2 regions of the Kribbella sp. NPDC005582 genome follow, and region 1 is predicted to be linked to the other one. Evidence: riboswitches for the same ligand, from Rfam matches in the RefSeq annotation. Region 1 holds a riboswitch; the other holds the start of a gene.

Region 1 (3,279 bases):
CGCAGTCGCGTCACTGTGCTTCGCAGCATGCCTAGCTGCGGTGCTGTTCGGGCTCTACCTGATCATTCCGCAGTTCCATTAGCGGTTCCAGCGGCGGACTGCCTTGGCCACGTCCTTGGTGCGTACGGCGTCCAGGTTCCGCTCCCAGGCGGTGAAGAGGCGGTCGCCGAGGGCGGCTGCGTCCAGACCGGCTTGGGGGCGGACGGCAACGGCCCAGGTGGCCGCGGCCGCGTGGCCCTGCTGGTGGAGCAGGTGGTTGACGGTCGCTTCGATGCGGTGCCGGTTCTCACCGGTCAGGCCGTACGCCGCCCAGTCCTGCAGGATGCCGGCGTCGTCGGCCGTCATCTGCGCCAGGTAGGTGAGCGGACCACGCCAGTAGCCCCGGTGCCCGATGCTGTCCAGGCTCTCGAGTGGGAACCAGCCGTTCGCGCACCGCCGGCCGTTGACCGCGGCCTCGACCTCACGCGCTCGCTCGCGGTCCAGGTCCCGGGTGGACCAGTCGATGAAGTACGCCCCGGCATCCGGGATGTGCTCCGCGACATGCGGCGCGATCTGCAGCGTCCCGGGTTCGAACAGGCGCAGTTCTTCCGGTGAATCGAACAAAAACCTTCCCCCGCCCAGCACAAGGCAAGCAGCACAGAAATCCCCCAGATTCCTGCCTTGTCAATGACAAGTGCCCTTCGTACCCTCAGATGCCGTCGAGGGTCAAGGCCTTGTCCGACCTCCGTCGGGCTAGCGGCGGCGCTCGGCCCGGCGGGCCAGCTCCTCGCGGTCGAGCCGGTCGGCCTCCGCCGGCGTCGGCGCGGAGCCGCCGTACGAGGCGGGCAGCCACCAGGCGCCGGGCGGCTGCTCCGGGTATGCGCGGATCGTCTCGTCGAGCATCTCGGCCATCGTCGAGCGCAGGACGGCGGTGGCCTCGACCGGGTCGTCGTCCGGCGTCACGGTCATCGGCGTACCGACCGTGATCGCGATCGTGCGGTGCCGGGTGAAGTCCTTCGGGTGGTCCTTGGTGAACATCCGCTGGGTGCCCCACAGGATCATCGGAATCAGCGGTACGCCGGCCTCCGCGGCCATCCGGACCGTGCCGGACTTGAACTCCTTGAGCTCGAACGACCGGCTGATCGTCGCTTCCGGAAAGACGCCGACCACCTCACCGGCGCGCAGGTGCCGCAGCGCGTGCTCGTACGACGCCGCGCCCGCGTCGCGATCGACCGGGATGTGGTGCATCCCACGCATCAGCGGCCCGGACCAGCGGTTGCGGAACAGCACCTCCTTGGCCATGAACCGGACCAGCCGCTTGCTCGGCACCGCGCCGTACCCGCCGAGGATGAAGTCGACGTAGCTGATGTGGTTCAGCGCGATCACCGCGCCGCCGGTCCGCGGGATGTTCTCGGTGCCGGCGAGCTGGAACTTCAGGTCCAGCACCTTGAAGGCAGTCTTGGCAACGCCGACGACAGGCGGATAGACAAAGTCGCGCATCCCGGAATGCTACTAAGCTGCCGGTGATAACTGGAGATCGCGGGAGCTCGCACCGTAGTGGGCTGAGAGGGCGGCTGGAGAATCCGGCGCCGCCGACCGCCGAACCTGTCCGGGTAATTCCGGCGTAGGGAGCACACAAGTGACAACTATCGGCACCGTACGACCGACTGTCACCACCGGCCCGATCTCGGGCTCCGAGAAGATCTATCGCGGCGAACTGGGCGTTCCGGCGCGCCGCGTCCATCTCACCAACGGCGAGCACTTCGACCTGTACGACACGTCCGGGCCGTACACGGACGCGACGGCGCAGATCGACGTACAGGCCGGTCTGCCCGCGCTCCGGCGCGAGTGGATCGCCGGGCGGGAGAACCTGACCCAGCTCGCGCACGCGCGCGCCGGCACCATCACCGAGGAGATGCGGTATGTCGCGCTCCGGGAGAACATGGATCCGGAGTTCGTCCGGTCCGAGGTGGCGCGCGGCCGAGCCGTGATCCCGGTCAACCGCCGGCACCCGGAGAGCGAGCCGACCATCATCGGCAAGAAGTTCCTGGTGAAGGTGAACGCGAACATCGGCAACTCCGCCGTCAGCAGTTCCATCGAGGACGAGGTCGAGAAGCTCGTCTGGGCGACCCGCTGGGGCGCCGACACCGTGATGGACCTGTCGACCGGCAAGAACATCCACGAGACCCGGGAGTGGATCCTGCGGAACTCGCCGGTGCCGATCGGGACCGTGCCGCTCTACCAGGCGCTCGAGAAGGTGAAGGGCGATCCGGCCGCGCTGAACTGGGAGGTCTACCGGGAGACGGTGATCGAGCAGTGCGAGCAGGGCGTCGACTACATGACCGTGCACGCCGGCGTACTGCTGCGCTACGTGCCGCTGACCGCGCGGCGGATCACCGGCATCGTCTCGCGCGGCGGCTCGATCATGGCGGCCTGGTGTCTCGCGCATCACCAGGAGTCTTTCCTGTACACGCATTTCGCGGAGCTCTGCGAGATCCTGCGTGAGTACGACGTGACGTTCTCGCTCGGCGACGGACTCCGGCCGGGGTGTATCGCGGATGCGAACGACGAGGCGCAGTTCGCCGAGTTGCGGACACTGGGGGAGCTCACCAAGATCGCCTGGGAGCACGACGTACAGGTGATGATCGAGGGCCCCGGGCACGTGCCGATGAACAAGATCGCCGAGAACGTGCGGCTCGAGGAAGAGCTCTGCGGCGAAGCGCCGTTCTACACCTTGGGGCCGTTGGCAACCGATGTGGCGCCGGCGTACGACCACATCACCAGCGCGATCGGCGCGGCGCAGATCGGCTGGCTCGGTACGGCGATGCTCTGCTACGTCACGCCGAAGGAGCACCTCGGGCTGCCGGATCGCGATGACGTCAAGACCGGGGTGATCACCTACAAGATCGCTGCCCATGCCGCCGATCTGGCCAAGGGACACCCGGGAGCGCAGGCCTGGGACGACGCGTTGTCCACGGCAAGGTTCGAGTTCCGCTGGGAGGATCAGTTCAACCTCTCGCTGGACCCGGACACCGCGCGGTCGTACCACGACGAGACGTTGCCGGCCGAGCCGGCCAAGACCGCGCACTTCTGCTCGATGTGCGGGCCGAAGTTCTGCTCGATGCGAATCACCGCCGACATTCGCGCGTACGCCGAGGAGCACGGACTGACGTCGACCGAGGCGATCGAGGCCGGCTTCAACGAAATGTCCGAGACCTTCAAGGCAGGAGACGGCAAGCTCTACCTGCCGCTCGCCGACTGATCTGAACGCTCCCGGCGGGCTTCCCGCCCGCCGGGAGC
Region 2 (3,279 bases), on a different contig from region 1:
CCTCCCGTGAGAAGCTGAGTCCCGAGGGAGGGAGCAGCGATGTCGTCACAGGACTTCCCGACGTACGGGCGGGAGCCGGAGCGCCCGGAGCAGGGGCAACCCAGCGAAGAGCAGCACTTCGCGCCACCCACGCCGTACGGCGCCGGCACGTACGCCGGCGGTGGTCAGCCACTGCCGCCCGCCCCCTATGCGCCCGCGCAGCCCTATGGCTCCCAGCCAGGTCAGTACGGCGGTCCGCCGACCGACCCGGCGCAGCCACCGAGCTATCGGCCGGGCCACCCGTACGGCGCTCCCGTGGACCCGCATCCGGCCGCCTTCCCGACGTACGGGCGTAAGGAGCCTTTCGCCGACCGTGATCCACGCGCGGCCAAGGTGGTGCTGCTGGCGACGATCATCGCGGCGGTCTACGGACTGATGGCGGTGACGATCCAGCGGGTCTCGATCCGGGAGATCACCCAGGCTCCGGGCTCACCGCTCAACCACCCGCTGCGCACCGACGTGATCGACGCACTGGGGCAGCTGCTGATCGTTCTGGTCGGTCTGGCCGCGCTGGTGCTCTGGGCGCGCGACCTGTTGGCTCGGCGCAAGCTCGGACGCCAGCCGGACATCTACGAGCTCATCGGTGGCGGACTGGTCGGCGTCTCGCTGATTCCGCTGCTGATCTGGGCAGTCATGGTGCTGTCGACCGGCCTGGGGTCCGCCGACGACACTCTGGACCGGCTGCCGACGGCGTACGCCTGGGGTGGGTTCGGTCTGCTGATCCTGGCGGCCGGCTTCTTCCTCGGCTACCGCGAGCTCAAGCCGGATCTCGACACGGTAGTCCGGGCGGCACCGGGCCGCCCGCCCTGGGAGTGAGCGCCCCGGTAGTCCTGGTCCCGGGCCTCGGCCTCGGGCCGGAGTCGTACGCCCCCACGGTCGAGCACCTCTCGCTGCCGTACCAGGTGGTCACACTTCCCGGGTACGGCGAGCCTGCCGACGACCGTGATGATCTGCACCCGGGGGCGCTCGCTGCCCGGCTGGAGCAGAAGGTCCGAGAGCGCTCGGTGTTGGTCGGGCACTCCGCCGGCGCACAGATTGTCGTCGAACTGGCGGTCGCCCACCCGGAACTGGTGCACGCGCTGGTCCTGATCGCTCCGACCGGTGACGCGGGTACGGTCACCTGGCCCACGCTGGCGATGCGGTGGCTGGAGTCGACCTTGCCGGAGACTCCGCGGCTGATACCGGTGCTGGCGCCGCAGTACGCGCGGACAACGTTCCGCGCTATTGCCCGGGCCGCGGAGGCCTGTCGGCGACATGACATGGCTGGGGTGATCACCCGGGTCCAGGCGCCGGTGATCATCGTGCGCTGCCGCTACGACCACCTGTCGCCCGCCGACTGGGTCCTTCGGCTGGCGGAGCTCACCCACGGCGAGGCGCGGACGCTGGAGACGGGCTCGCACATGCCGGTGCTGACCAACGGCCCGGAGGTGGCCGCGCTCATCCAGCGAGCAGCCGCCGCGCGGCCCGGCGACTGACGCGTTATCGTTGACGCGGTAGCAAAACCTTTGCGGGAGCTCGCACCGAATGCGGGCTGAGAGGGCGACGTGACACCGGGTCGCCGACCGCCTGAACCTGACCGGGTAATGCCGGCGTAGGGATCGCAATGACTGACACTGCAATTCGCCCTGCCAACGAAGAAGCACCGCTGGTTCTCACCACGGATGCGCCACGGACGCTGGGGTTCCTGGACCAGTTCACACTCTGGGGCAACTTCGGCATCTCGCTGTTCGGTCCGGTCACCGGCGCGCTGGTCGCGGCGTACACGGGATCGTTGTGGCAGGGGCTGCTCGCGGTCGTCGTGGGCTGCGGGATCGGCGCGCTCGTGCTCGGCGGCGCGGCGGTCTTCGGTTCGCAGACCGGAGCGCCGGCGATGACCGCGCTGCGCGGAATCTTCGGTCGCCGCGGGTCGATGGCCCCCACCGTGCTCAACATCGCGCAGAACATCGGCTGGGCGACCATGGAGATCATCGTGATCTCGCAGGCCGCGGTCGCGGTGACGAGTGAGCGCTGGCGCTGGCTGTTCGTCGTACTGGCCGGGATCATCGCGACGACGATGGCGGTTCGCCCGCTGGGCAGCGTGAAGGTGCTGCGCAAGTTCATGGTCTGGCTGGTGTTGGTTGCCTCGGTCTACCTATTTGTGCAGGTGCTGAGCAAGCCGGTGCACGCGTTGCCGCAGGACAGCGTGTACGGCTTCTGGCCGGCCGTCGACCTCGCGGCCGCAGGCGTTGTTTCGTTCGCGCCGCTGGCCGCCGACTACACCCGGCACTCCCGCACCAACAAGGCGGCCTTCGGCGGCTCCGCGCTCGGCTACGGCCTGGCCGCGATCCTGTACTACGCCTTGGGCGTTTTCGCGGTCGCGACTCTGCAGACCAACAGCGAGGACGTGATCACGGCTCTGGTCACGTTGCCCGCCGGCGCGATCGCACTGTTCGTGCTGCTGGTGGACGAGGTCGACGAGGCCTACGCGAACGTCTACTCGACCACGATGGCCGCGCACAACCTGATCGGCCACGTCGACCGCCGCTGGATCTCGGTCGCGATCGGCGTCCTGGCCACCGGCCTCGCCCTCTTGGTTGACCTGGGCAACTACACCCAGTTCCTCTACCTGATCGGCTCGGTCTTCATCCCGCTCTTCGCCGTCGCCATTGCCGACTTCTTCCTGGTGAGCAAGATGAAGTGGGACGTCTCCAGTACGGCGAAGTTCCGCTGGCAGCCCGCGGTCGCCTGGCTGATCGGCTTCGTGGCGTACCAACTCGTCAACCCCGGCACGGTCGCCGGCTGGTCGCCGTTCTGGCTCGATGTCCAGGGCAAGCTCTTCGGCGGCCACGCCGTACCAGGCTGGCTGGGCGCGACGTACACAAGCATCATCGTGTCGATGGTCGCGGCGGTGCTGCTCGGCCGGGTCGGTCGCCGCCAGGCTGCCTGAGCAAGCTCAGCGGTATTCGGGGTTCTCGAAGTCGAAACGGCAGCCGGCGTCCCACTCGGAGCGCTGGTTGCCGTGGGCAGGGATGCCGCCGGCATCCTTCAGCATCCGGGCCAGGTGCAACAGGTTCCAGGTCATGAACGTCGTGTTCCGGTTGGTGAAGTCGTTGTCCGGGCCGCCCGAACCGGCGTCCAGGTACGACGGGCCGGGGCCGGCCTCGCCGATCCAGCCGGCGTCGGCCTGCGGTGGGATGGTGTACCCGAGGTGCTGCAGCGAATAGAGGATGTTCATCGCGCAGTGCTTGACCCCGTCCTCGT

What was found. A riboswitch is a leader RNA that binds a small molecule or an ion and turns the genes downstream of it on or off. The one in region 1 is predicted to bind thiamine pyrophosphate.
Region 2: linked by a shared signal. The riboswitch ahead of ABZS29_RS11255 (cytosine permease) and the one ahead of thiC (phosphomethylpyrimidine synthase ThiC) in region 1 are both predicted to bind thiamine pyrophosphate.

What each region holds. Positions count from the first base shown of each region.
Region 1 is NZ_JBEXCU010000008.1:246,208-249,486, reverse strand. Features, by position in the region: gene ABZS29_RS35190 (hypothetical protein) at 1-82, shown strand, start outside; gene ABZS29_RS35185 (hypothetical protein) at 79-603, opposite strand; gene ABZS29_RS35180 (lysophospholipid acyltransferase family protein) at 733-1,479, opposite strand; TPP riboswitch at 1,509-1,627, shown strand; gene thiC (phosphomethylpyrimidine synthase ThiC) at 1,628-3,241, shown strand.
Region 2 is NZ_JBEXCU010000001.1:2,273,773-2,277,051, forward strand. Features, by position in the region: gene ABZS29_RS11245 (hypothetical protein) at 40-855, shown strand; gene ABZS29_RS11250 (alpha/beta hydrolase) at 852-1,514, shown strand; TPP riboswitch at 1,537-1,654, shown strand; gene ABZS29_RS11255 (cytosine permease) at 1,643-2,965, shown strand; gene ABZS29_RS11260 (flavodoxin family protein) at 2,972-3,279, opposite strand, start outside.